2 regions of the Stenotrophomonas sp. 2201_Sma genome follow, and region 1 is predicted to be linked to the other one. Evidence: riboswitches for the same ligand, from Rfam matches in the RefSeq annotation. Region 1 holds a riboswitch; the other holds the start of a gene.
The links. Region 1 has a riboswitch for cobalamin ahead of btuB (TonB-dependent vitamin B12 receptor). Riboswitches for the same ligand answer to the same signal wherever they lie in the genome.
Positions count from the first base shown of each region.

Region 2: linked by a shared signal. The riboswitch ahead of metE (5-methyltetrahydropteroyltriglutamate--homocysteine S-methyltransferase) and the one ahead of btuB (TonB-dependent vitamin B12 receptor) in region 1 are both predicted to bind cobalamin.

Region 1 is NZ_CM151329.1:533,782-545,416, reverse strand. Features, by position in the region: gene ACZLIF_RS02505 (sensor histidine kinase) at 1-1,252, opposite strand, end outside; gene ACZLIF_RS02500 (response regulator transcription factor) at 1,249-1,968, opposite strand; gene msrB (peptide-methionine (R)-S-oxide reductase MsrB) at 2,112-2,690, shown strand; gene ACZLIF_RS02490 (cytochrome c biogenesis protein DipZ) at 2,690-4,459, shown strand; gene msrA (peptide-methionine (S)-S-oxide reductase MsrA) at 4,474-5,211, shown strand; gene ACZLIF_RS02480 (aminotransferase-like domain-containing protein) at 5,366-6,808, shown strand; gene bioD (dethiobiotin synthase) at 6,843-7,529, opposite strand; gene ACZLIF_RS02470 (GAF domain-containing protein) at 7,597-8,079, shown strand; gene ACZLIF_RS02465 (TfoX/Sxy family protein) at 8,076-8,438, shown strand; gene ACZLIF_RS02460 (histidine phosphatase family protein) at 8,454-9,032, opposite strand; cobalamin riboswitch at 9,185-9,406, shown strand; gene btuB (TonB-dependent vitamin B12 receptor) at 9,523-11,364, shown strand; gene gph (phosphoglycolate phosphatase) at 11,392-11,635, opposite strand, start outside.
Region 2 is NZ_CM151329.1:299,747-311,381, reverse strand. Features, by position in the region: gene ACZLIF_RS01340 (patatin-like phospholipase family protein) at 1-1,262, opposite strand, end outside; cobalamin riboswitch at 1,404-1,633, shown strand; gene metE (5-methyltetrahydropteroyltriglutamate--homocysteine S-methyltransferase) at 1,853-4,150, shown strand; gene ACZLIF_RS01330 (epoxyqueuosine reductase QueH) at 4,211-4,885, shown strand; gene pncA (bifunctional nicotinamidase/pyrazinamidase) at 4,941-5,567, shown strand; gene purU (formyltetrahydrofolate deformylase) at 5,590-6,441, opposite strand; gene ACZLIF_RS01315 (LysR family transcriptional regulator) at 6,555-7,466, shown strand; gene ACZLIF_RS01310 (NADH:flavin oxidoreductase/NADH oxidase) at 7,470-8,570, opposite strand; gene ACZLIF_RS01305 (NAD-dependent protein deacetylase) at 8,693-9,499, opposite strand; gene ACZLIF_RS01300 (acyl-CoA thioesterase) at 9,543-9,944, opposite strand; gene ACZLIF_RS01295 (LysE family translocator) at 10,036-10,671, shown strand; gene ACZLIF_RS01290 (ribonucleotide-diphosphate reductase subunit beta) at 10,816-11,635, opposite strand, start outside.

The sequences.
Region 1 (11,635 bases):
TCACCTCCACGCTGTCAGCCACCGCGCGCAGCCGCACCTCGATCCGCCCTCCCTCCGGCGCATGGCGCAGGGCGTTGTCGAGCAGGTTGGTCAGCACCCGCTCCACCAGACCCAGGTCCGCACGTACCAACGGCAACCCCTGCGGAAAATCCGCGTGCAGCTGCTGGCCGCGCGCCTGCGCCGCCAGCTCGAATTTCTGCAGCACGTCCTGCAGCAGCTCGGGCAGCGCGAACACCTCCCACTCCAGCCGCACCTCGCCGTGTTCCAGGCGTGCCAGCTCGAACAGCGCGCGCGCCAATCGCCCGACCTTCGCACTCTGCGCCAGGGCAATACCCAGATAGCGCCGGCGCTCCTCCGGCGACAGCGTCGCGTCCTTCAACGCCATCGTCTCAAGGTAGCCATGCAGTGAAGACAACGGCGTGCGCAGATCATGCGAAATGTTGGCCACCAGCTCGCGCCGCTGCAGGTCCTGCTGGCGCAGCTGCTGCCACTGCTCCCCCAACCGCTGCGCCATCTGCGCATGCGCATGTTCGAGGATGACCAGTTCATCGCGCTCGCCCGGCCGCAGCGGGCCGGGCGGCGGCAGCGGCGTCGGCGCATCGATGTCGAATGCCTGGATGCGACGTGTCAGGCGGCGCAGCGGCCGGGTCACCCAGTAGAACGCCACCAGGCCGGCCAGCAGGCCCAGGCTGCCCACCAGCATCACCGACCACAAAGTGGTGTTCCACTGGTTGCTGGCGGCGAGGTCGTCGGCGAGCATCTGCCGGTGCTCGCCCACCAGCACCACGTAGACGTAGCCGGCCTGCCGCCCCTGCACCACCAGCGGCGCCACGCTGAACACCTTGCGACCCTCGCTGCTGCGCGGATCGTCGCCCAGGATCGGCAGCGGCGCGCCCGCCAGCAGACGGCGCAGCGGTGCCACGTCCACGCGGTTGCGCATCAGGTGCCCGCTGGGTGCGTCGTGGCCGAGAATGCGGCCCTGGTCGTCCAGCAGGTACACCTCGACGCTGGGGTTGACCGCCATCAGTTGTCCGAACAGCGCACGCACCGCCGCATCGCGCATGCCGCTGGTATCCATCAGCTCACTGCGCTGCGCGATGTGCTCGGCCAGCCCCAGCGACAGCCGCTGCACGACTTCCTGCTCGTGCCGTGTGTTCGAGCGCATCTGCAGCGCCAGCAGCGCCATGCAGCACATCAGCATCAGCGCCGCGATCACCGCCGCCAGCTTCTGCCACAGGTTCGGCCGGATCATGCCGCCGCTCCGGCCGGGTCCACCAGCTTGTAGCCCCGGCCCCAGACCGTCAGCAACCGCCGCGGGTTGGCCGGATCCGTTTCGATCTTGCTGCGCAGGCGGTTGATATGGGTATTGACCGTATGCTCATAGCCATCGTGCTGGTAGCCCCAGACCTGGTTGAGCAGTTCCATCCGCGCGAACACCTGGCCGGGATGGCGCGCGAAGAACAGCAGCAGGTCGAACTCGCGCGGCGTCAGTTCCAGCGGCCTGCCATCCACGTCGGCAGTACGCGCGACCGGGTCCAGCTGCAGTCCTCCCAGCTCGATGGCACCGGCATCGATGCGCGCGTTCTGCGCCATGGCCTCGGCGCGACGCAGCAGGGCACGCACGCGCGCCACCAGCTCCGGCATGGAGAATGGCTTGGCCAGATAATCGTCGGCGCCGAGTTCCAGGCCGACGATACGCTGGGTTTCGCTGCCGCGTGCACTGATGATGATGATCGGGACATAGCGCGCCATCGCCCGTGCGCGCTGGCAGACCTGCAGGCCATCGACACCGGGCAGCATCACGTCCAGCACCAGCGCGTCCCACGGGCCTTCCTGTTCGAGCAGGCGCAGCCCGCCATCACCGCTGTCGGCGTGGGCGACCTCATACCCCTCATCGCCCAGGTGCATGCGCAGCAAGTCGGCGATGTGGGCATCGTCTTCAACGATCAGGACACGTTTCGGGGACATCGGCAGCTCGGGCCAGGGGGGAGGCTGAGCGCATTGTGGCGCGGGATCGCCGCCGATACCTCACGAAAAATTGAATCCTGCGTGAGGATTCGTTGACCGGAGCAGGCGCAGCATGGCCCCGTCGCCCCTTCCCGGAGTCCGCCATGCCCCTCACCCGCCGCCATCTGCTGGGTCTGGGCGGTATCGCCACCACCGCCGGCCTGCTCGGTCTCGGGGCCTGCAGCCGCGCCGCGCCAGCGGCAGCAGAAACGCGCCCTGCGCGACAGTTCGAGATCATGCGCAGTGATGCTGACTGGCGCCAGCGGCTGACCCCGGCCCAGTACGCAGTGCTGCGCCAGCAGGCGACCGAACGCCCTTGGAGCAGCCCGCTCAACAAGGAACACCGGCAAGGCACGTTCACCTGCGCCGGCTGTGCGCTGCCGCTGTTCTCTTCGTCCACCAAGTTCGAGAGCGGTACTGGCTGGCCCAGCTTCTGGGCACCGTTGCACAACGCTATCGGTGAGGACCGCGACGTCACCTTTGGCATGCTGCGGGTGGAAGTGCATTGCCGCCGCTGCGGCGGCCATCTGGGCCATGTCTTCAACGACGGCCCACGCCCTACCGGCCTGCGCTACTGCATGAACGGCGCGGCGCTGGCCTTCCAGCCCGGACCTGCCGCGCATGACAGCGATGCGGGCTGGCGCGTGCCGGTGGGATCGTCCCCTGCTTCTGGAGCCCGATGATGCTGCTGTTGCTGCTTGCCTATCTTGGCGGTGTGCTGACCCTGCTCAGCCCCTGCATCCTGCCGGTGCTGCCATTCGTATTCGCGCGTGCTGACCGCCCGTTCCTGCGCAGCACCCTGCCGCTGCTGCTGGGCATGGCGCTGACCTTCACCCTCGTCGCCAGCCTGGCGGCGGTCGGCAGCCAGTGGATGGCGCAGGCCAACCAGATCGGTCGCTGGATCGCCCTGCTGCTGATGGCGCTGTTCGCGGTGGCGTTGCTGTGGCCCGCACTGGCAGACCATCTGCTGGCGCCGTTGCAGCGTGTCGGCGCGCGGTTGAGCGCACGCGCGGACGCTGCCGATGCCGCCGGGCGCGGCGGTGCCTGGACGTCGCTGCTGATCGGCATCGCCACCGGCCTGCTGTGGGCCCCGTGCGCGGGCCCGATCCTTGGCCTGGTACTGACCGGGGCTGCGCTGCATGGCGCCAGCGCCAGCACCAGTACGCTGCTGCTTGCCTACGCGCTGGGTGCGGTCACCGCGCTGGCATTGGCGGTCTGGATCGGCGGCCGGGTGTTCCGCGCCCTGCAGGCACGGCTGGGGCTGGGCAATCTGCTCCGCCGCGTGCTCGGCGTCGCTGCGCTGCTGGCGGTCGTGGCCATTGCCCTGGGCTGGGACACCGGCCTGCTGACCCGGCTGTCCACCGTCAGCACCGCGCGTATCGAGCAGGGCCTGCTCGATGCGGTACCCGGCGCGCAGCCTTCCGCTCCACCGATGATGATGATGGGCCCGGCCACTGCAGGCAGCGAGGCACCGCTGCCGGTGGAAGGCACGCTGCCCGCCCTGGACGGCGCCACCGGCTGGCTCAACAGCCCACCGCTGGACGCCGCCCAGCTGCGCGGCAAGGTGGTGCTGATCGACTTCTGGACCTATTCCTGCATCAACTGCCTGCGTGCGATGCCGTTCGTGCACGAGTGGCAGCGGCGCTACCGCGATCACGGCCTGGTGGTGATCGGTGTGCACACCCCCGAGTTCGCCTTCGAACGCGACCCGCGCAACGTCATGAAGGCCGTGCAGCAGTTGAAGGTCGACTATCCCGTCGCGCTGGACAACCAGTACGCGATCTGGCGTGCGTTCAACAACCGCTACTGGCCCGCGCACTACTTCGTCGATGCGCAGGGCAACATCCGCGGCCATCAGTTCGGCGAGGGCAACTATGCGCGTTCGGAGCAGGTGATCCGCCGCCTGCTGGCCGAAGCCGGCCAGACCCGGCTGCCACCGCCGGCCGATCCGGCCGCAGCGGACCTGAAGGGCGTGGCCGCGCAGGCGGACATGGGCAACCTGCGCTCGCCGGAGACCTACCTGGGGCATGCGCGCGCCGAGCAGTTCGCCTCGCCAGGCGGGCAACGTGCGGACACGGCATTCGACTACGCGCTGCCACCCGCGCTGGCGCTGAACCAGTGGGGCCTGTCCGGCCGCTGGATCATCGACGACGAGGCGGCACGGCTGCAGCAGCCCGGAGGACGCATCGCCTTCCAGTTCCATGCCCGCGATCTGCATCTGGTGCTCGCGCCACGCCAGGACGGCACGCCGGTGCGCTTCCGCGTCTGGCTGGATGGTCGGCCGTTGCCCGCGGCCGACGCCGGCAGCGACGTTGGCAGCGATGGCAGCGGCGTGATCGACGAACACCGTCTGTACCAGCTGGTGCGCCAGCGCGGCGCCGTCGCGCCACACCGCTTCGAGATCGAATTCCTCGATGCCGGCGCCCAGGCCTACGCCTTCACCTTCGGTTGATCCGGGAGGACACGATGAAGATTTCGTTCGAACAGGGGATCGCCGCCGGCATTGCCGGGCTGGTCGCTACCGCATTGATTGCCGGGGTACTGCTGGTTGATCACGGTGCCATCGCCGCGCCGCTCGAGCGCAGCGCACAGGTGCAGGTGTTGCCTGCGCCCGCCGGTGAAGCCGCATTCCGCGATGACGGCACGCACGCCAGCGTAGTGTTTGCCGGCGGCTGCTTCTGGGGCGTGCAGGGCGTGTTCCAGCACGTCAAGGGCGTGAGCAACGCAGTCTCGGGCTACGTCGGCGGCAGCGCGGCGGATGCGCGCTATGAGCGTGTCAGCAGCGGACGCACCGGCCACGCCGAGGCGGTGAAGGTCGACTACGACCCGCGCCAGGTGAGCTACGGCCAGCTGATGCAGGTGTTCTTCTCGGTGGTGCATGACCCGACCCAGCTCGACCGGCAAGGCCCGGACCATGGCAGCCAGTACCGCTCGGCGATCTTCGTCGATGACCCGCGCCAGCAGGCGGCCAGCCGTGCCTACATCACCCAGCTGGGCCAGGCCGGAAGCTATCGCGCGCCCATCGTCACCCAGGTGGGGAGCGGCCAGCGCTTCTATCCGGCCGAGAGCTACCACCAGAACTACATGAGCAACTATCCGCAGGCGGCCTACATCCGCTACTACGATGCTCCGAAGCTGGCAGCACTGGGCAGGCAGTTCCCTGCCCTGTATCGCCGGGATCCGGTGCTGGTGCCGATGCGTTGACTGCATGGTGCGCCAGCCCATGCAAAAAAAAGGGGCGCGCGGCCATCCAGCCGCGCGCCCTTGAAATATCGGCGGGCACCGATCAGGCCCTGCCGACGAGGACATGCTAGGCTCGGAATCCTCATGGGTACAGCACCAGATGCGGCCGGAACCGATGGATACAGATCAACGCAGCAGCGCGTCCGCTCCTCGCTACCAGCGGCTGTCCGATGAGCTGGCCGAGGCCATCCAGGGAGGGCGCCTGCCGGTCGGCAGCCGCCTGCCATCGCTGCGGCAGATGGCAGCACAGCGTCAGCTCAGCCTCAATACGGTGATCGCCGCCTACCGCCAGCTGGAAGACGCCGGCCTGGTGGTTCCGCGGCCAAAGGCAGGTTTCGAAGTGGCGCCGCGACTGTCAGTGCCGCAACGGTCGCTGCGCGATGCGCCGTCGGCCCCCACCGCGCCGTTGCAGCAGGTGCTGATGGCACGCGTGCTGGAGGCGCAACGCCGTTCCGGGGTGATCGACCTCGCCTTCGCCGGGCCACGCGGGCGCCAGTTCTATCCTGGCGCCCAGCTGGCCCGGCACACCGCCCAGGTATTGCGCCACGGCCAGCAGACGGTCGAAACCTACGCACGCCCCAATGGCTCGCCGCGGCTGCTGGCGCAGATCGTGCGGCGCGGCCCGCGCATGGGCCTGCACACGCACAGCGATCGCCTGCTGCTGACCCACGGTGCGATGGAGGCGCTGCAGCTGGCACTGCGTGCGGTGACCCAGCCCGGCGATTCAGTGGGTATCGAAGCACCGTCGTACTTCAACCTGTATCCGCTGCTGGCCAACCTGGGCCTGCAGGCCATCGAACTGCCGACGCATCCGCAACAGGGCCTGGACGTCGATGCGTTGGAGGCGATGCTGGAGCACACACCGCTGGCCGCGCTGGTGCTGATGCCGACCGTGCACAATCCATTGGGCTGCACCATGCCGGTGGCGGCCAAGCAGCGTCTGGCCGAGCTGGTCAACGCGCGGCAGCTGCCGCTGATCGAGGATGCCGTGTACGCGGAACTGCAGTTCTGCGAGCCACCTGCGCCGCTGCTGAAGGCCTTTGACCGCGACGGCTGGGTGATGGTGGTCGGCGGTTTCTCGAAGACGCTGGCCCCGGACTATCGCATCGGCTGGCTCGACGGCGGGCGCTTCGCTGAACGCATCGCCCTGCTGAAGTTCCAGTCCACGGGCGGCGAGCCGCAGTTGCTGGGTGATGCCGTGGCCGCGTACCTGGAAGGGAGCGGATACGAACATCACCTGAACCGCATGCGGCGCCTGTATCGCGAGCAGGTGGGACGGCTGCGCCAGCTGGTGGCCGAGCATTTCCCGCCCGGCACACGCGCTACGGAACCACAGGGCGGCTTCCTGCTGTGGCTGGAACTGCCGGGCGTGGACACCCGCGCACTGTTCGAGCGGGCGCTGGAAGAGGGCATCGTGTTCATGCCGGGCCAGGTGTATTCGCGCGGTCCGCGCTACCGGCATTGCCTGCGGCTGTCGTGCTGCCAGACCTTCGACGCACGTTTCATCGCCGCCGTGGAGCGCCTGGGAGCGCTCGCGCGGGAGCTCGCGGCCGGTTGATCGCAACCGGTCGCAGGCTCTGCTCTACAGGAACTCAGCCATCATGCAGGTGCATGGCCAGCGCGTGAGCATCGGCGCCCGGCAGGTGCGGCAGCCGTCCCCAGCATGGCATCGGCAACCGCTGCACCAGCGTCGCCACGTTCTCGTCCTGGCGCTGCATGGCCGGATCGATGTGATTGCCGATCCAGCCCAGGCACTCCACGCCGCTGGCCTGCAACGCCTGCGCGGTCAATCTCGCGTGGTTGACGCAGCCCAGCCGCAGGCCGACCACCAGCACGATCGGCAGACGCAGTGCACGCACGATGTCGAGCTGGTCCAGGTGGATGGAGACCGGCGCCAGCCATCCCCCTACGCCTTCCACCACCACCACGTCGGCGGTGGCACGCAGGCGCTCGAACGCGGCGACGATCGGTGCCAGGGCGATGTCCACCCCGTCCTCGGCGGCCGCCAGCTCGGGGGCGATCGGCTGCCGCAGGGCATAGGGATTCACGTCGACGTAGTCCGGCACCGGCCGACTGGCTGCCTGCAGCGCCAGCGCATCCTCGTTGCGCAGGCCCTGCCCCAGATCCTGACTGCCACTGGCCACCGGTTTCATTCCGACCGCTCGCAGGCCACGCCGGCGCAGGGCGTGCAGCAGCGCGGTGCTGGCCGCCGTCTTGCCGATCTCGGTATCGGTGCCGGTGACGAACAGCGCGGATGGCAGGGCAGCGGGCAACGGCATCGAAGGCTCCAGCGGGGCAACAGAGCGTGCATTATCGCTGGCCCGGCACGCTTGCTAGACTGCGGTCATGTTCGCCAACGCCTCGCTCACCGGCAGCAAGCCGGAACAATACGCCCAGCTGCTTGAACAGGCCCGTGGCCTGGTCCATGGAGAGTCTGACCGCATCGCCAACGCGGCCAATCTCTCGGCGCTGGTCTTCCACGCCCTGCCCGACCTGAACTGGGTGGGTTTCTATCTCTACGATGGCCAGGAGCTGGTGGTCGGCCCGTTCCAGGGGCTGCCGGCCTGCGTGCGCATTCCGCTGGACAAGGGCGTGTGTGGTGCCGCGGCCCGCCAGCGCGTGACCCAGCGCGTCGACGATGTCGATGCCTTTCCGGGCCACATCGCCTGCGACTCGGCCTCCCGCTCGGAACTGGTCGTTCCGCTGCTGCGCGGCGATGAACTGATCGGAGTCTTCGACATCGACAGCCCGAAGACCGGTCGCTTCGATGCCGATGACCAGGCCGGACTGGAAGCCATCGCGCGCGTGTTCGTCGAGGCGTTGGGATGAGTGCGCCGAAGCTGCGCAACATCGGTCCGAAAAGTGCGGCATGGCTGCGCCAGGTCGGTCTGCGCAGCCGTGACGATCTGGCCGCCGTCGGCGCGGTGGGTGCCTTCGTCAAGGTCAAGCGCGCCGGCTTCAAGCCCAGCCTGAACCTGCTCTACTCGCTGGAAGGCGCCCTGCTGGACTGCCATTGGCAGGAACTGGGCGAGCCGCAGCGCGAGGCGCTGGTGCAGGACTACGAAGCGCGCATCGCCGCGCACCCGCTGAAGGCGGCCGGCCCGGCCTCGGGGCCGGTGCACGAGCAGCGATTCGACGCAGACGACGACGCAGAAGAAAACGTGGCCGGAAGCGCCGACGAGGACTGATCGGCGCCGGCCGGATCAGGGCTGCTGCAACTCCAGCAGCTCGCCCACCAGGCCTGCCTCGCCACGCTCCAGCCTGACCCGCAGGCGCGTACCGTGGTCGATGCGCAGCGCCCAGCACAGCGACATCGGCAGGCCGCAGACCTGTGACAGCACCATGCGCAGCGGGCCACCGTGGCTGACCACGACGGTCGGCAGCGGGTCGTCATCGTCGAGCAGGCGGTCGAGCGCACGCGCGATGCGCCGCTCGAAGTGCCCCCAGCTTTCGCCGTTGGGCGGCGGATACGCATGCGGATCAGCATGGAATGCCGCCAGCGCCTGCTCCGGCAGGTCGAACAGTGCCTGCCCGTCCCAGTCGCCGAAGTCGAGTTCTTCCCACTCCTCGTCCGCATCCACGTCCAGCCCGCGCGGGGTGGCCAGCGCCATCGCTGTGTGCAGTGACCGCAGGCGGGGCGAGCTGATCACCCGCTCCCAGGGCTGCGTGGCGTAGGCCTCCACCAGTTCCTGTGGCAGGCGGGCCAGCTGCGGTGGATCGCTGCGGCCATCGAGGTACTCGTCGCGACCGTTGCCGGCGTGGCGGACCAGGTCGAGGATCATGCATGCGTCCTGTGCAGGCAACGCGGGGACAGCGGAAAACGGGCGGACATCGGCAACGGCACCACGGGATCAAGCAGCAATTCTAGTGGCTGGGGATCATCAGCTCCACAGACATTGCCGCATATGCGCCGCACCGGGCATGCCGATGCCGTAGACTGCGCGCACTTCCAGGTGACCTGCGGCATGGCCGGCAGGTTGAAACGGGAAGCCGGTGACGCGTGAACCCACGCCATGCCGGCGCTGCCCCCGCAACGGTAAGCACGTCAGTTCCAGGCAAGACCGCCACTGTGCCAACAGCATGGGAAGGCGCCTGGACGGTGGCCTCGCGCCGCCTGGCGGCAAGCCCGGAGACCGGCCCGGAAGCCTCAGGTCGCGATGCGGTGGGCATGGCGCTGGATGTCCGCAGCACTGCCTGCGGCATCGGCGCTTGCCTGCCTCCGCGGCTCCTCCCCTTCGCCACGCGGGCGTGCGTGGCACCTGGAGTCCCCCGATGAAGCTGCAGTCCCGATTGCTTTCCCTGGCCGTATTGGCCGCCCTGCCCGCGTTGGCCCAGGCCGATGATGGCGCCCGCGCGCTCGATCCCATCCTGGTCACGGCCACCCGCACCCCCATCGCCCTGCAGGACAGCATCGCGCCTGCGCAGGTGATCGACCGGACGCAGATCGAGTCCAGCCAGGCCACTTCGCTGCAGGACCTGCTGCGTGGCCGCGCCGGCATCAACCTCACCAACGCCGGCGGCCTGGGCAAGCAGAGCTCGCTGTTCCTGCGCGGCACCAACTCCGGCCACACGGTGGTGCTGGTCGACGGCGTGCGCATCAACAGCGCCGATCTCGGCCTGGCGATGATCCAGGACCTGCCGCTGGCGCAGATCGAACGCGTGGAGATCGTGCGCGGCCCGCAGTCCAGCCTGTATGGCGCCGACGCCATCGGCGGTGTGATCCAGATCTTCACCCGCCGCAACCAGGGCGACTTCGCGCCACATCTGCAGCTGGGCGGTGGCAGCAATGGCCTGCGTGAGGCCAGCGGCGGCATCGGTGGCAGCAGCGAACGCGGCTGGTTCGGCGCCGACATCGCCTACCAGCATTCCGATGGCATCGACGCCTGCCGGGGCTCGGCCACGCTGTTCACCGGCTGCTTCGCCGACGAACCCGACCGCGACGGCTACCGCAACCTCTCCAAGAGCCTGCGCGGCGGCTACAACTTCAACGAGCAGTGGACGGTGGAGGGCAGCGCGCTGCGCGCCGACGGCCAGAACCACTACGACGGCTACTACAACTACTCCGAGACGCGCCAGCAGGTACTGTCCGGCAAGGTCCGCTACACGCCGGCCGAACGGCTGGTGCTGACCGCCAACGTCGGTCGCAGTGACAACGAATCGGACAACGTCGGCGCGGACGACGTGCATGGCAGCGCGCAGACGCATCGTGACAGCGCGTCGCTGCAGGGCGACTTCGGCGTGGCCGAAGGCCAGCTGCTGAGTGCCGGTGTGGACTGGAGTGAGGACAACCTGGGCGGCAGCAGTGCCGGCTATCGTGTCGACAGCCGTCGCAACACCGGTGTGTTCGTGCAGTACCAGGGGCGCTTCGGCCGGCACCAGTTGCAGGCCAGCGCGCGCAACGATGACAACGAGCAGTTCGGCAACCATGCCACCGGCAGCGTCGGCTGGGCGATGGAGCTGGATCACGGCCTGCGCATCAACGCCAGCTACGGCACGGCCTTCAAGGCACCCACCTTCAGCGACCTGTATGACCCGTGGAGTGGCGTGCCGACGCTGGATCCTGAGAAGTCGAAGAGCGCCAACCTGGGCCTTTCGCAGCAGGGCCAGGGCTGGCGCTGGGGCCTGGATGTGTACGAGACCCGCATCGATGACCTGATCACCTACGATGCAGCCACCTTCAGGATGCAGCAGGTGGAGAAGGCGCGCATCCGCGGTGCCGAACTGACCGGCGGTGTCGTGCTGGCCGGTTTCGACATCGCTGCACAGCTGAGCTACACCGACCCGCGCAACCGCACGAACGGCAGCAGCCAGTTCGACAACTGGCTGCCGCGCCGTGCACAGCAGACGGCACGGCTGGATGTGGATCGCCGTTTCGGCGCATTCCGTGCCGGCCTGACCGTACAGGGTGCGGGCAAGCGCTATGACGATGCCGCCAACACGGTGAAGGTCGGCGGCTATGGCACGCTGGATCTGCGCGCCGAGTACGCGCTCACGCCCTCGTGGTCGCTGCTGGCCCGGGCAACCAATGTGTTCGACCGCAGGTACGAGACCGTGGCGTGGTTCAACCAGCCGGGCCGCGAGTATCAGCTGAGCGTGCGCTACCAGCCGAAATGAGCAGGCGCGCCGGGCGCAGGCCCGGCGCTATACCGGGATGCGCGCGGCCAGGCCCGGCAGTTCGCGCAGATCGTCGATCACCGCCACCGCAGCTGCGGTGGCCAGGTCCAGGCCACGCGGATAACCGTAGCGCACCAGCACGATCGGCATTCCCGCGTCTTCCGCCGCGCGGTAGTCGGTCAACGAATCACCCACCATCAGGCATGCATCCACCGGCACGCCGAAGTGTGCCGCGATGTGCCGCAGTGGTTCGCCGCTGGGCTTGCGCTGC
Region 2 (11,635 bases), 230 kb from region 1:
AGGAACACCGATCGCTCCAGCGCCTGCCGTGCATTGCCGCCGGAGCTGACCTCCTCCGCATGCTGCGGATAGACCAGGTTGATGGCGAAGGTCGGCCAGCGCGGAAGCGCCGCGTCGAACAGATGGATCGGGAAGTTGCTGCTGATGCCCCCATCGGAGAACCAGCAGATCCGGAAGGCGGTGATCACCGGGCCGCAGGCCTGGCCGGCACTGGTCAGCCCCTCCATGCTGTCGGCCACGTTGTGTTCCGGATCGGAGGCGGTCGCTCCAGGCTCGCAGCGGCGCTCGCGGCGCGAGGGCTCATGCAGCGGCACTGCGCTGATCAGCAACGGGAAACTCAGGCTCATCCGCGTTGCCACCAGTACCGGCAGCTGCGGCCCCTGCGGCAGGCGGTAATAGAGTCGTCCATCCACGCCCAGCGGCGGACCCGCATGGTTGACCAGCCACTGCACCACGCTGGCCGGGAACAGCTGGTCGAACTCTTCGCGCAGGAACCAGAACTGCGCGCCGCCCAGCGGCAGCGTGCGGGGTTCGTTGTGCGATACGCAGGTGGTGATCATCTGCAGGGTGATGGCATGCGGGCTGTCCGGCTCGTCGGCATAGCGCGGCGCATCGTGCAGGTCGGCAAAGGTGAGCGGCACATCGGCCGGCTTGCCTGACAGCTGCTGCAGGCAGCCGTGCAACCATTCCGTCAGCGCCGGCCGGCGCGCGTCGCTGCCGAGGCCGCTGCACAGGCCCAGCAGATTGCGTCGTGCCACCCGCGCGACCCGCAGCGCGGCCCCGGCCACGCCAGCGCCGTAGGCGCACAGCAGGGACGGCAGCAAGGTTGCCGCCACTCCACTCCAGCCGCCGCCCCACGCGCCCAGCGCGAGCAGCAATGCCAGCGACACCAGCACTTCCAGCGGCGCGATCTGGAACACGGCGATGGCCAGGCACAGCAGCTTGCGGGGCCAGCCTGCATTGCCGGTCAGCACCACCAGCAGCCGATAGGCTGCACGCGCGCCGCGCGCCGGCTGGAACAGACCGTAGATGAACCCGCGCCGCGACAGCTGCGCCGACACCGCCGACAATCCACCGTACCCGGCATCGCCGGGCAGCGGCTCGCCCGCCTGCTGGCGGCGATCACCATAGGCCGCCGCCGCCGCCACCGCGGCGGCGATGGCGCCTGCCGAGGTGCCACCGATGCTCTTGAAGCGATACTCGCGCGCCAGCGCCAGTACCGCATTGGGGTACACGATGCCGCTGGTGATGCCACCTTTCATGACCAGATCGCAGTACTTCGCCGCCACACGTCACCTCCCGTCCGTCGGTTGCCAGTATCGCAAGCCGGCCTCTCACTGCCTGAGAAAGGCGCCACATCCCGGTGGTGTGATCCCGGGCCTTGACCATTGCTGCCAACCGGCCTACCTTGTGCACGCCGAAGGTATTCATCTCTTCATGCGAATGAAGGGATGAATTTAAACGGGAATCCGGTGAAGGCGCTTCGCGCGCCCATTCCGGAGCTGCCCCGCAGCGGTGAATGGAAACGAATCCTGCCAATAGCACTGGGCTCGCGCCTGGGAAGCGGCAGGTAGTAGGTGGGCTGCGGCCCGCGTCCAACAGCCCGAATACCGGCCCCGGCCGGGGGACACGACCGTCCCCTGACTCGACCTGGAATCTCCGCGGGGAGGTTGCCGGGGCCGTCGTCGTCCTGCGCCTGCAGGGTGCGCGGCCACGTGCGTCCTTTTCACGGCATCCGGTTCGCCCGCGGGGGCGAAGGTCGCTGGCAAGACGCCCGTGGGCCGGCAACGGCACGCGTCGTCCTGCGGTTCCTTCGTTCCTCAATGCCGATATGCAATGAGGACACGCTGCAATGACCACTGTTACCAACCTGGGCTTTCCCCGCATCGGCGCCAAGCGCGAACTGAAGCGGGCGCTCGAACGCCACTGGGCCGGCGAGGACGACGCCGCCACCCTGCAGGCCACCGCCGCGGCGCTGCGTGCCCGGCACTGGCAGCTGCAGATCGAGGCCGGCGTCGATGTACCGCCGAGCAACGACTTCAGCCTGTACGACCAGGTGCTCGACACCGCATGGCTGTTCGATGCCATTCCCGAACGCTACCGCGAACTGGCCGCGCACGATCCACTGGCCGCCTACTTCGCCACGGCCCGTGGCCTGCAGCGCGATGGCATCGACCTGCGCGCGCTGGAGATGACCAAGTGGTTCGACACCAACTATCACTATCTGGTGCCGGAACTGCACGCGGGCCAGGCCTTCGCCCTGCGCGGTGACAAGCCGCTGGCCGAGTTCAACGAGGCCAGGGCGCTGGGCATCCACACCCGTCCGGTGCTGCTGGGGCCGGTGAGCTTCCTGCTGCTGTCCAAGACCACCGACGGCAGCGCCGCACTGGACCTGCTGGATGCCCTGCTGCCGGCCTATGTGCAGCTGCTCGGCCAGCTGGCCGACGCCGGTGCGGATTGGGTGCAGCTGGATGAGCCGCTGCTGGTGCAGGATCTCGACGCCGATGCGCAGGCAGCCTATGAGCGCGCCTATGCCCGGTTGGCCACGGCACGGCGTCCGAAACTGCTGGTCGCGACCTATTTCGGTGCGCTCGAGGACAACCTGGCGTTGGCCACCGGCCTGCCGGTGGACGGACTGCACGTGGACCTGGTGCGCGCGCCGGAGCAGCTGGACGCCGTGTTGAAGGCGCTGCCGGCCGAGCGCGTGCTGTCGGCCGGCCTGGTCAACGGCCGCAACATCTGGCGCACCCATCTGGACAACGCACTGATCCTGGCCCGGTTTGCCCAGGTGGACCGCGGCGCCGACCGGCTCTGGCTGGCACCGTCCTGTTCCCTGCTGCACACGCCCGTGGATCTTGCGCTGGAAAAGAAGCTTGATGACGAACTGAAGGGCTGGCTGGCGTTCTCCCGGCAGAAGCTTCAGGAACTGCGCCTGCTGGCCGACGCGCTCGATGGCAGGGCGGATGCGGAAGCAGGCCTGGCTGCCAACCGCGCTGCGCTGGAGGGGCGTCGTCGCTCGCCACGCGTACACAACCCGGCCGTGGCCGCACGCCTGGCCGCGCTGACCGTTGCCGATGCGCAGCGGCACACCGCCTACCCGCAGCGCCGCGCAGCGCAGCATGCGGCGCTGCAGCTGCCGCTGCTGCCCACCACCACGATCGGTTCCTTCCCGCAGACGCTGGAGGTGCGCGAGGCACGGGCCCGGCACAAGTCCGGCAAGCTGGGCCTGGCCGAGTACGAGGCCTTCCTGGAACAGCAGACCGCGCATGCGGTACGCGTGCAGGAAGCGCTGGGCCTGGACGTGCTGGTCCACGGCGAGTTCGAGCGCAACGACATGGTCGAGTACTTCGGCGAGCAGCTGGAAGGCTTCGCCTTCACCGGCAACGGCTGGGTGCAGAGCTATGGCTCGCGCTGCGTCAAACCGCCGGTGATCTTCGGCGACGTCAGCCGCCCGCAGCCGATGACGGTGCGCTGGTCCAGTTACGCGCAATCGCTCACCGACAAGCCGATGAAGGGCATGCTGACCGGTCCGGTGACGGTACTGCAGTGGTCGTTCGTGCGCGACGACCAGGAACGCGATGTGACCTGCCGGCAGATCGCGCTGGCCCTGCGGGACGAAGTGCAGGACCTGGAAGCAGCCGGCATCGGCGTGATCCAGGTGGACGAGCCGGCCATCCGCGAGGGGTTGCCGTTGCGCCGTGCTCACTGGCGCGCCTACCTGGACTGGGCGGTGGAATCGTTCCGCATCAGTACCAGCGGCGTGCGCGATGCCACCCAGATCCACACCCACATGTGCTATTCGGAGTTCAACGACATCATCCACTCGGTGGCGGCAATGGACGCGGACGTGATCTCGATCGAGACCTCGCGCTCGCGCATGGAACTGCTGGATGCCTTCGTGAAGTTCAACTATCCCAACGAGATCGGCCCGGGCGTGTATGACATCCACTCCCCGCGCGTGCCGGACAAGGCGGAGATGGTGGACCTGCTGCGCAAGGCGCTGGCCGTGCTGAAGCCGGAGCAGCTGTGGGTCAACCCGGACTGCGGGCTGAAGACCCGCGGATGGCCGGAAACCCGCGCTGCACTGCAGGCACTGGTTGCCGCCGCAGTGGAACTGCGTGCCGAGCACGCTGACGCCCGCGTCGCCTGACCTGTCTCTCCACCCTGATGCACGGGCCGCCGCCGTTGCCGGCGGTCCGTGCGGTACCTGATGATGACCGAGCTCCAACGCCCCACCCTGTCCCTGCCCGCCGACGGCAAGCGCCTGCTGCTGCATTCGTGCTGTGCGCCCTGCTCCGGCGAAGTGATGGAGGCGATCACCGCCTCCGGGATCGACTACGCGATCTTCTTCTACAACCCCAACATCCATCCGGTGAAGGAATACGAGCTTCGCAAGCAGGAGAACATCCGCTTCGCCGAGCAGCATGGCATCCCCTTCATCGACTGCGACTACGACACCGACAACTGGTTCAGCCGCGCGCGCGGCATGGAGAACGAACCCGAGCGCGGCATCCGCTGCACGATGTGCTTTGACATGCGCTTCGAGCGCACGGCGCTGTACGCGCATGAGCACGGCTACGACACCATCAGCTCGTCGCTGGGCATCTCGCGCTGGAAGAACATGGCGCAGATCAATGACTGCGGCATCCGCGCCGCGGCGCGCTACGAGGGCCTGCAGTACTGGGATTACAACTGGCGCAAGGGCGGTGGTGCCAGCCGCATGATCGAGATCAGCAAGCGCGAGCGGTTCTACCAGCAGGAGTACTGTGGCTGCGTGTACTCGCTGCGCGATGCCAACCGGCACCGCCGGGAGACCGGCCGCGAGCGGATCCGGATCGGGCTGCTGTATTACGGCCAGGACAACGAAACGCCGCAGGGCGATTGACGTGTGGCGAGGGGGCGGCCACGCTGGTCGCCTCTTCCGCCGCGCTGGAACGTCCATGCCCACCCTGCCCGCCACTGTCGCCCTGCTGGTGATCGATCTGCAGCCGGACTTCATGCCCGGTGGCGCGCTGGCCTGTGACCGCGGCGATGCGTTGGTCGCGCCGATCGCGCAGCTGCTGGCGCAGCGCCGCTACCGCACCGTAGTGGCCACCCAGGACTGGCATCCCGCGGACCATGCTTCGTTCGCCAGCCAGCACCCCGGCCATCGTCCGTTCGAAACGATCCTGCTGCATGCGCAACCGCAGACCCTGTGGCCGGACCACTGCGTGCAGGGCAGCGCCGGTGCCGCCCTGCATCCGCAGGTGGACTGGAACATGGCCGACCTGATCCTGCGCAAGGGCACCCGCCAGCAGGTGGATTCCTACAGCGCCTTCCGCGAGAACCACGGCCCCGATGGCGGGCGCCCCGCCACCGGCCTGGCCGGCTGGCTGCATGAGCGCGGCATCGACGAGGTGCACGTCTGTGGCCTGGCCCGCGACTACTGCGTGCTGTGGAGCGCGCAGGACGCAGCCACGTCCGGCTTCAGGGTGAAATTCCTCTGGGACCTGACCCGGCCGGTGACCGAGGCCAACGACGGGATGGTGCGCGAAGCACTGGGCACTGCGGGGATTGGGATCCTCTGACGCACGTCCGGCCGGGCAGGTATCAGCGGAACACCACCGTGCGGTGCCCGTTGAGCAGGATGCGGTGCTCCACATGGCGGCGCACGGCACGCGCCAGCACCTGCGATTCGGTATCGCTGCCCAGGCGTACCAGGTCGCGCGGCGTCATCGCATGATCGACCCGGGCCACGTCCTGTTCGATGATCGGACCTTCGTCCAGATCCTCGGTGACATAGTGCGCGGTGGCGCCGATGATCTTGACCCCGCGCGCGTGCGCCTGGTGATAGGGCTGCGCGCCCTTGAAGCTGGGCAGGAAGCTGTGATGGATGTTGATCGCCCGGCCGGCCAGCGCGCGGCACAGGGTGGGTGAAAGAATCTGCATGTAGCGCGCCAGCACCACCAGGTCGATACGCTCGTGTTCGACCAGATCGATGATCTGCTGCTCCTGCACCGCACGCGTATCCGCGTTCACCGGCAGATGGTGGAACGGCACGCCGTAGGACGCAGCCAGCGGTGCGAAATCGGCATGGTTGGACACCACTGCCGCGATATCCACTTTCAGCTGCCCGCTGTGCGCGCGGAACAGCAGGTCATTCAGGCAGTGGCCCTGCTTGCTGACCAGCACCAGCAGGCGCGCACGACGCCGACCGTCCTGCAGCTGCCAGTCCATGCCGAACTCGCGGGCCAGTGCCGCCATGGACGCATGTACCGTGTCCAGGGGCAGGCTGGCGTCGCGGTCGAAATGCACGCGCAGGAAGAAGCGGCCGCTTTCCTCGTCGCCGAACTGCTGGGCGTCGAGAATGTTGCAGCCATGATCGAACAACAGGCCCGACACGCGGTAGACGATGCCGGTACGGTCGGGGCAGGACAGGGTGAGGATGGAATCGGGTCGCATCCTGCAAGTGTAGGGCAGCACCCCGCCCGCGTGATCCATTGTCACCGATGCAACGAACCACTTCGGACAGTTCCAAGTGATCGTGGCGGGCTTTCGTGGCACGCTGGCGGGTCATGAACCTGTTGCAGCTGATCCGCAGCTTCACCCGCACCGCAGACACCGGCAGCATTGCCGCTGCGGCCCGCAGCCTTGGCATCAGCGCCACCGCCGTCGGCCAGAACATCCATCGCCTGGAGGCACACCTGGGCGTGCGCCTGCTGAACCGCAGCACGCGCCAGCTGGCGCTGAGCGAGGCCGGTGCGCTGTACCTGGCGCAGGTGCGCCACATCGAAACCGATCTGGCGCGGGCGCAGGCCCTGGTCACCAGCGGTGACATCGAGCCGGCCGGGCCATTGCGCATCGCCAGCAGCCGCGCGTTCGGCCGCCACGTGCTGGCGCCCCTGCTGCCTTCACTGCAGCAACGCTATCCGCAGCTGCAGCTGGAACTGCGGCTGTCCGACCGGGCCGTGCAGCATGGTCCGGAGGCGGTCGATGCCAGCATCCGCATCGGTGCGCAGCTGGAGGACGGCGTCGTGGCGCGGCCGCTGGCACGCATTCCCTTCGTCTTCTGCGCCTCGCCTGCCTACCTGCAGGCGCATGGCTGGCCACAGGAGCCGTCCGATCTGCGCGGCCATCGGGGTGTGCTGCATCGTTTCCCCACCGATGGGCGGCCTCTGCGCTGGGGCCTGCGCAAGGGCGACCAGCGCGCGGATGCGCCGCTGCCGCCCGGCATGGTGTGCGATGACATCGACGCGCTGGCCGAACTGGCCGCGGCCGGTGCCGGCATCACCCGGCTGGCGGCCTTCGTGGCCGATCCCTTTCTGCGCGATGGCCGGTTGCAGGCGGTGTTCGGCGCGGACAGCGCATGGCGCCCGGAACCGATGGAGGTCTATTTCTGCGTCAGCGACCGCCGCGACTTCACCGCCAGGATCCGTGCGCTGTTCGATCACCTGCAGGCCGGCCTGCCGCCGGCCTGGCGGGCATGACCTTCAGCGCGGGGTGAACACGCCGCGTGCCTCACGCGGCTCGCAGCGCAGGTACTGCGCGGCCGGCACCACACTGTCGCCCAGCGCGGCTGCCGCGTGCCAGGGCCAGCGCGGGTCGTAGAGGATGCCGCGGGCCAGGGCGATGGCATCGGCGTGGCGATGACGCAGGATCGATTCGGCCTGCTCCGGTTCGGTGATCATCCCCACCGCGATGACCGGCATGCGCACCTTGGCCTTGATCGCGGCCGCGAACGGCACCTGGTAGCCCGGCCCGACGCTGATCTTCTGGCGCTCATCCAGGCCGCCGCTGGAGACGTGCAGGAAATCGCAGCCACGCGCGTCCAGCACCTGGGACAGCGCTTCGCTCTGCAGCAGATCCCAGCCACCGTCGACCCAGTCGCTGGCGGAGATGCGCACGCCGACGGCCACCTTGTCGGACACTGCCGCGCGCACGGCATCGAATACCTCTACCAGCAGGCGCAGGCGATTGGGCAGCGAACCCCCGTAGCCATCGATGCGCCGGTTGCTCAGCGGTGACAGGAACTGGTGCAGCAGATAGCCGTGCGCGGCATGCACTTCGATCAGTTCGAAGCCCAGGCGTTCGGCGCGCACCGCGCTGGCGGCGAAGGCAGCAACGATTCCCGCGATGCCCGCCTCATCCAGTTCCTGCGGCGCGGGATCGGCAGCATGGAACGGCAGCGCTGACGGCGCCACCGTGGTCCAGCCACGTGCATCATCGGCCGGCAGCTGGCCACCGCCGTCCCAGGGACGCTGTACCGAGGCCTTGCGGCCGGCATGGCCCAGCTGGATGCCCAGCGGCATCGGCGACCAGCGCCGCACGCTGGCCAGCACGTGTGCCAGCGCAGCTTCGGTACCGTCATCCCACAGGCCGAGGTCGGCCCAGCTGATGCGTCCACGCGGCTCAACCGCCGTCGCTTCCAGGATCAGCAGGCCGGCACCGGATTGCGCCAGGTTGCCCAGATGCATGGCATGCCAATCGCTGGCGCGCCCGTCTTCGGCGGAATACTGGCACATCGGCGCGATGACGATGCGGTTGGACAGGGTCAGGCGGCCGAAGGTGATCGGCGAGAACAGCTGGCTCACGAGGGGTGCAGGGACGGGCAGAGGGGGGTGCGTATTGCACCGCTGCAAGGGCGGCGAATCAACCATGTGGATGGATCGCTGTTTCGCGGTGGCGCTGCATGCTCGCCGGGCATGGCCTGGCGCTACCCGATGACGAACCCGGCCAGCGCTTCAGCGCAATCGCGCTCGTCCTTGAACTGCAGCAGGTCGTCGGCACGGGTGCGGCCACGGTTCACGGCAGCCACCGGCAATCCGGCCTTTGCTGCGGCCTGCACGAAACGGAAGCCGGAATAGACCATCAGCGAGGACCCCACCACCAGCACGGCATCGGCCTGCTGCAGGTGCTCATGCACTGCCGCCACGCGTTCACGCGGCACGTTCTCGCCGAAGAACACCACGTCCGGCTTCAGCAGGCCGCCACAGGACGGACAGTCGGGCACCACGAAGGAGGAAAAATCGGTCTCCAGATCAGCGTCGCCGTCGGGGGCGATGCCGGCCTCGAGCGTGTCCCAGCCGGGATTGGCGTCCAGCAGGCGCTGCTGGAACGCCTGGCGACCGCTGCGGCGCTCGCAGCCCATGCAGCGCACCAGGTCCAGCCGCCCATGCAGGTCGATCACGTTCTGGCTGCCGGCGCGCTGGTGCAGGCCATCCACGTTCTGGGTCAGCAGCAACTGCACCTTGCCTTGCTTCTCCAGCGCGGCCAGCGCCTGGTGGGTGCCGTTGGGCTGGGCCAGGCCGAAGCGCGGCCAGCCCAGCAGGCTGCGTGCCCAGTAGCGCTGGCGGGTGGCGGCCTCGCCCATGAATGCCTGGTAGGTGACCGGCGGCGTGCGTTTCCATTGGCCATCGGTATCCCGGTAATCGGGGATTCCCGAGGCCGTGCTGCAGCCAGCGCCGGTCAGCACGAACAGGCGCTGGGCGCGGTCGATGAAGTCGGTCAGCGGCGGGGTCATGCCGACCAGATGGGGGCAGCACGGCGCCCCCACAAGCGCCGGCTCAGGGCGCCGGCAGCGGCGGTACGGCGATCGGCTGGCCCGCCTCGTCCAGCGCGATCATCACGAAGTGGCCGCGCGTGCAGAGCCGGCGCTCGCCGCTGTGCAGGTCTTCGGCAATCAGTTCCACCTCGACCTTCATCGAGCTGCGGCCGACCTCGACGATGCGGCCGATCGTTTCCACCATCTGGCCGATGCGGATCGGCAGCTTGAAGTCGACCTGGTCGCTGCGCGCGGTGACCACGGTGCGGCGCGAGTAGCGGGCGGCGGCGAGGAAGGCGGCCTTGTCCATCCATGCCAGCGCCTGGCCACCAAACAGCGTGCCCATGTGGTTGGTATGGTTGGGAAAGACGATTTCGGCCATGCGCACTTCGATCGGTGGCACGGTTTCAGGGATCGGGGTCATGGGCAGGGCTTCGGTGTGGGGTGCGGCAATGTTAAGCCAGGCCCCGTACAGGCAGCGCTACACTGCGCCACGCCCACTGCCAGGACTGCCCATGCCCGCGACCTCCGATCTGCTGGCGTTCGCCCTCATCTCGCTGGGCATGGTGCTCACGCCCGGGCCGAACATGATCTACCTGGTCTCGCGCTCGATCTGCCAGGGCCGCCGCGCCGGCCTGGTCTCGCTGGGCGGGGTGGTGCTGGGGTTCGTGTTCTACATGCTGTGCGCGGCGCTGGGCATCACCGCCCTGCTGATGACGGTGCCGTTCGCCTACGACGCGCTGCGCCTCGGGGGGGCGTTGTACCTGCTGTACCTGGCCTGGCAGGCGCTCAAACCCGGTGGCCGCTCGCCGTTCGCGGTGCGCGACCTGCCGCAGGACAGCCCACGCAGATTGTTTGCGATGGGCTTTCTGACCAATCTGCTGAACCCGAAGATCGCGGTGATGTACCTGTCCCTGCTGCCGCAGTTCCTGCATCCGGACGGGCACGGCAGCGTGCTGATGCAGTCGCTGGTCCTGGGTGCTACCCAGATCGTGGTGAGCCTGAGCGTGAACGCGGTGATCGTGGTGCTGGCCGGCAGCATCGCTGCATTTCTCGCCGCGCGCCCCACTTGGCAGGCGGCACAGCGCTGGTTGATGGGCACGGTCCTGGCCGGGCTGGCGGTGCGCATGGCGGTGGAAGGGCGGCGGTAGCGCCGGGCCATGCCCGGCGAGCGCGCAGCGCGGTCGACGCTGCGCGCAGCCGCGGACGGTACCCGCCGGGCATGGCCCGGCGCTACCCACAAAAAACCCCGGCGTTGGCCGGGGTTTTCGCTGCGACAGGCCTGACCGGACGGGTCAGAAGTTCATGTCGAAGGCAACTTCGCCCTGCACGCCGACCTGGTAGGCCGAAACGCGGCGTTCGAAGAAGTTGGTCAGCTCCTGCACGTCCTGCAGTTCCATGAACGGCAGCGGGTTGCGCACGTTGTACTTCTTTTCCATGCCCAGCTTGGCGAAGTGCTGGTCGGCGCAGTGCTGCAGGTACTGGCGCATGTCGCGCGTGGAGATGCCGGCCACGCCGCCGGACAGCACGTCCTCGGCGAACTGCACTTCGCATTCGATCGCTTCGGCCAGCATGTCGTACACCTGCTGCTTCATCTCGTCATCGAACAGGTCCGGCTCTTCCTCGCGGACCACGCGCACCGACTCGAACGCGAACTCCATGTGGGCGCTTTCGTCGCGGAACACCCAGTTGGTGCCCGAGGCCAGGCCCGGCAGCAGGCCGCGCGAACGGAAGTAGTACACGTAGGCGAACGCAGCAAAGAAGAACAGGCCTTCGATGCAGGCGGCGAAGCAGATCTGGTTGAGCAGGAACTGGCGGCGCTGTTCGCGGGTCTCGATGCGGGTCAGGTCCTGGATCGAGTCGATCCACTTGAAGCAGAAATCGGCCTTCTTCTTGATCGAGTCGATGTTCTCCACCGCCGAGAACGCCTTGGCGCGCTCTTCCGGGTCCGGCAGGTAGTTGTCGAGCAGGGTCAGGTAGAACTGCACGTGCAGCGCTTCTTCATACAGCTGGCGCGACAGGTACATGCGCGCTTCCGGCGCATTGAGGTGCTGGTACAGGTTCAGCACCAGGTTGTTGGACACGATCGAATCGCCGGTGGCGAAGAACGCGACA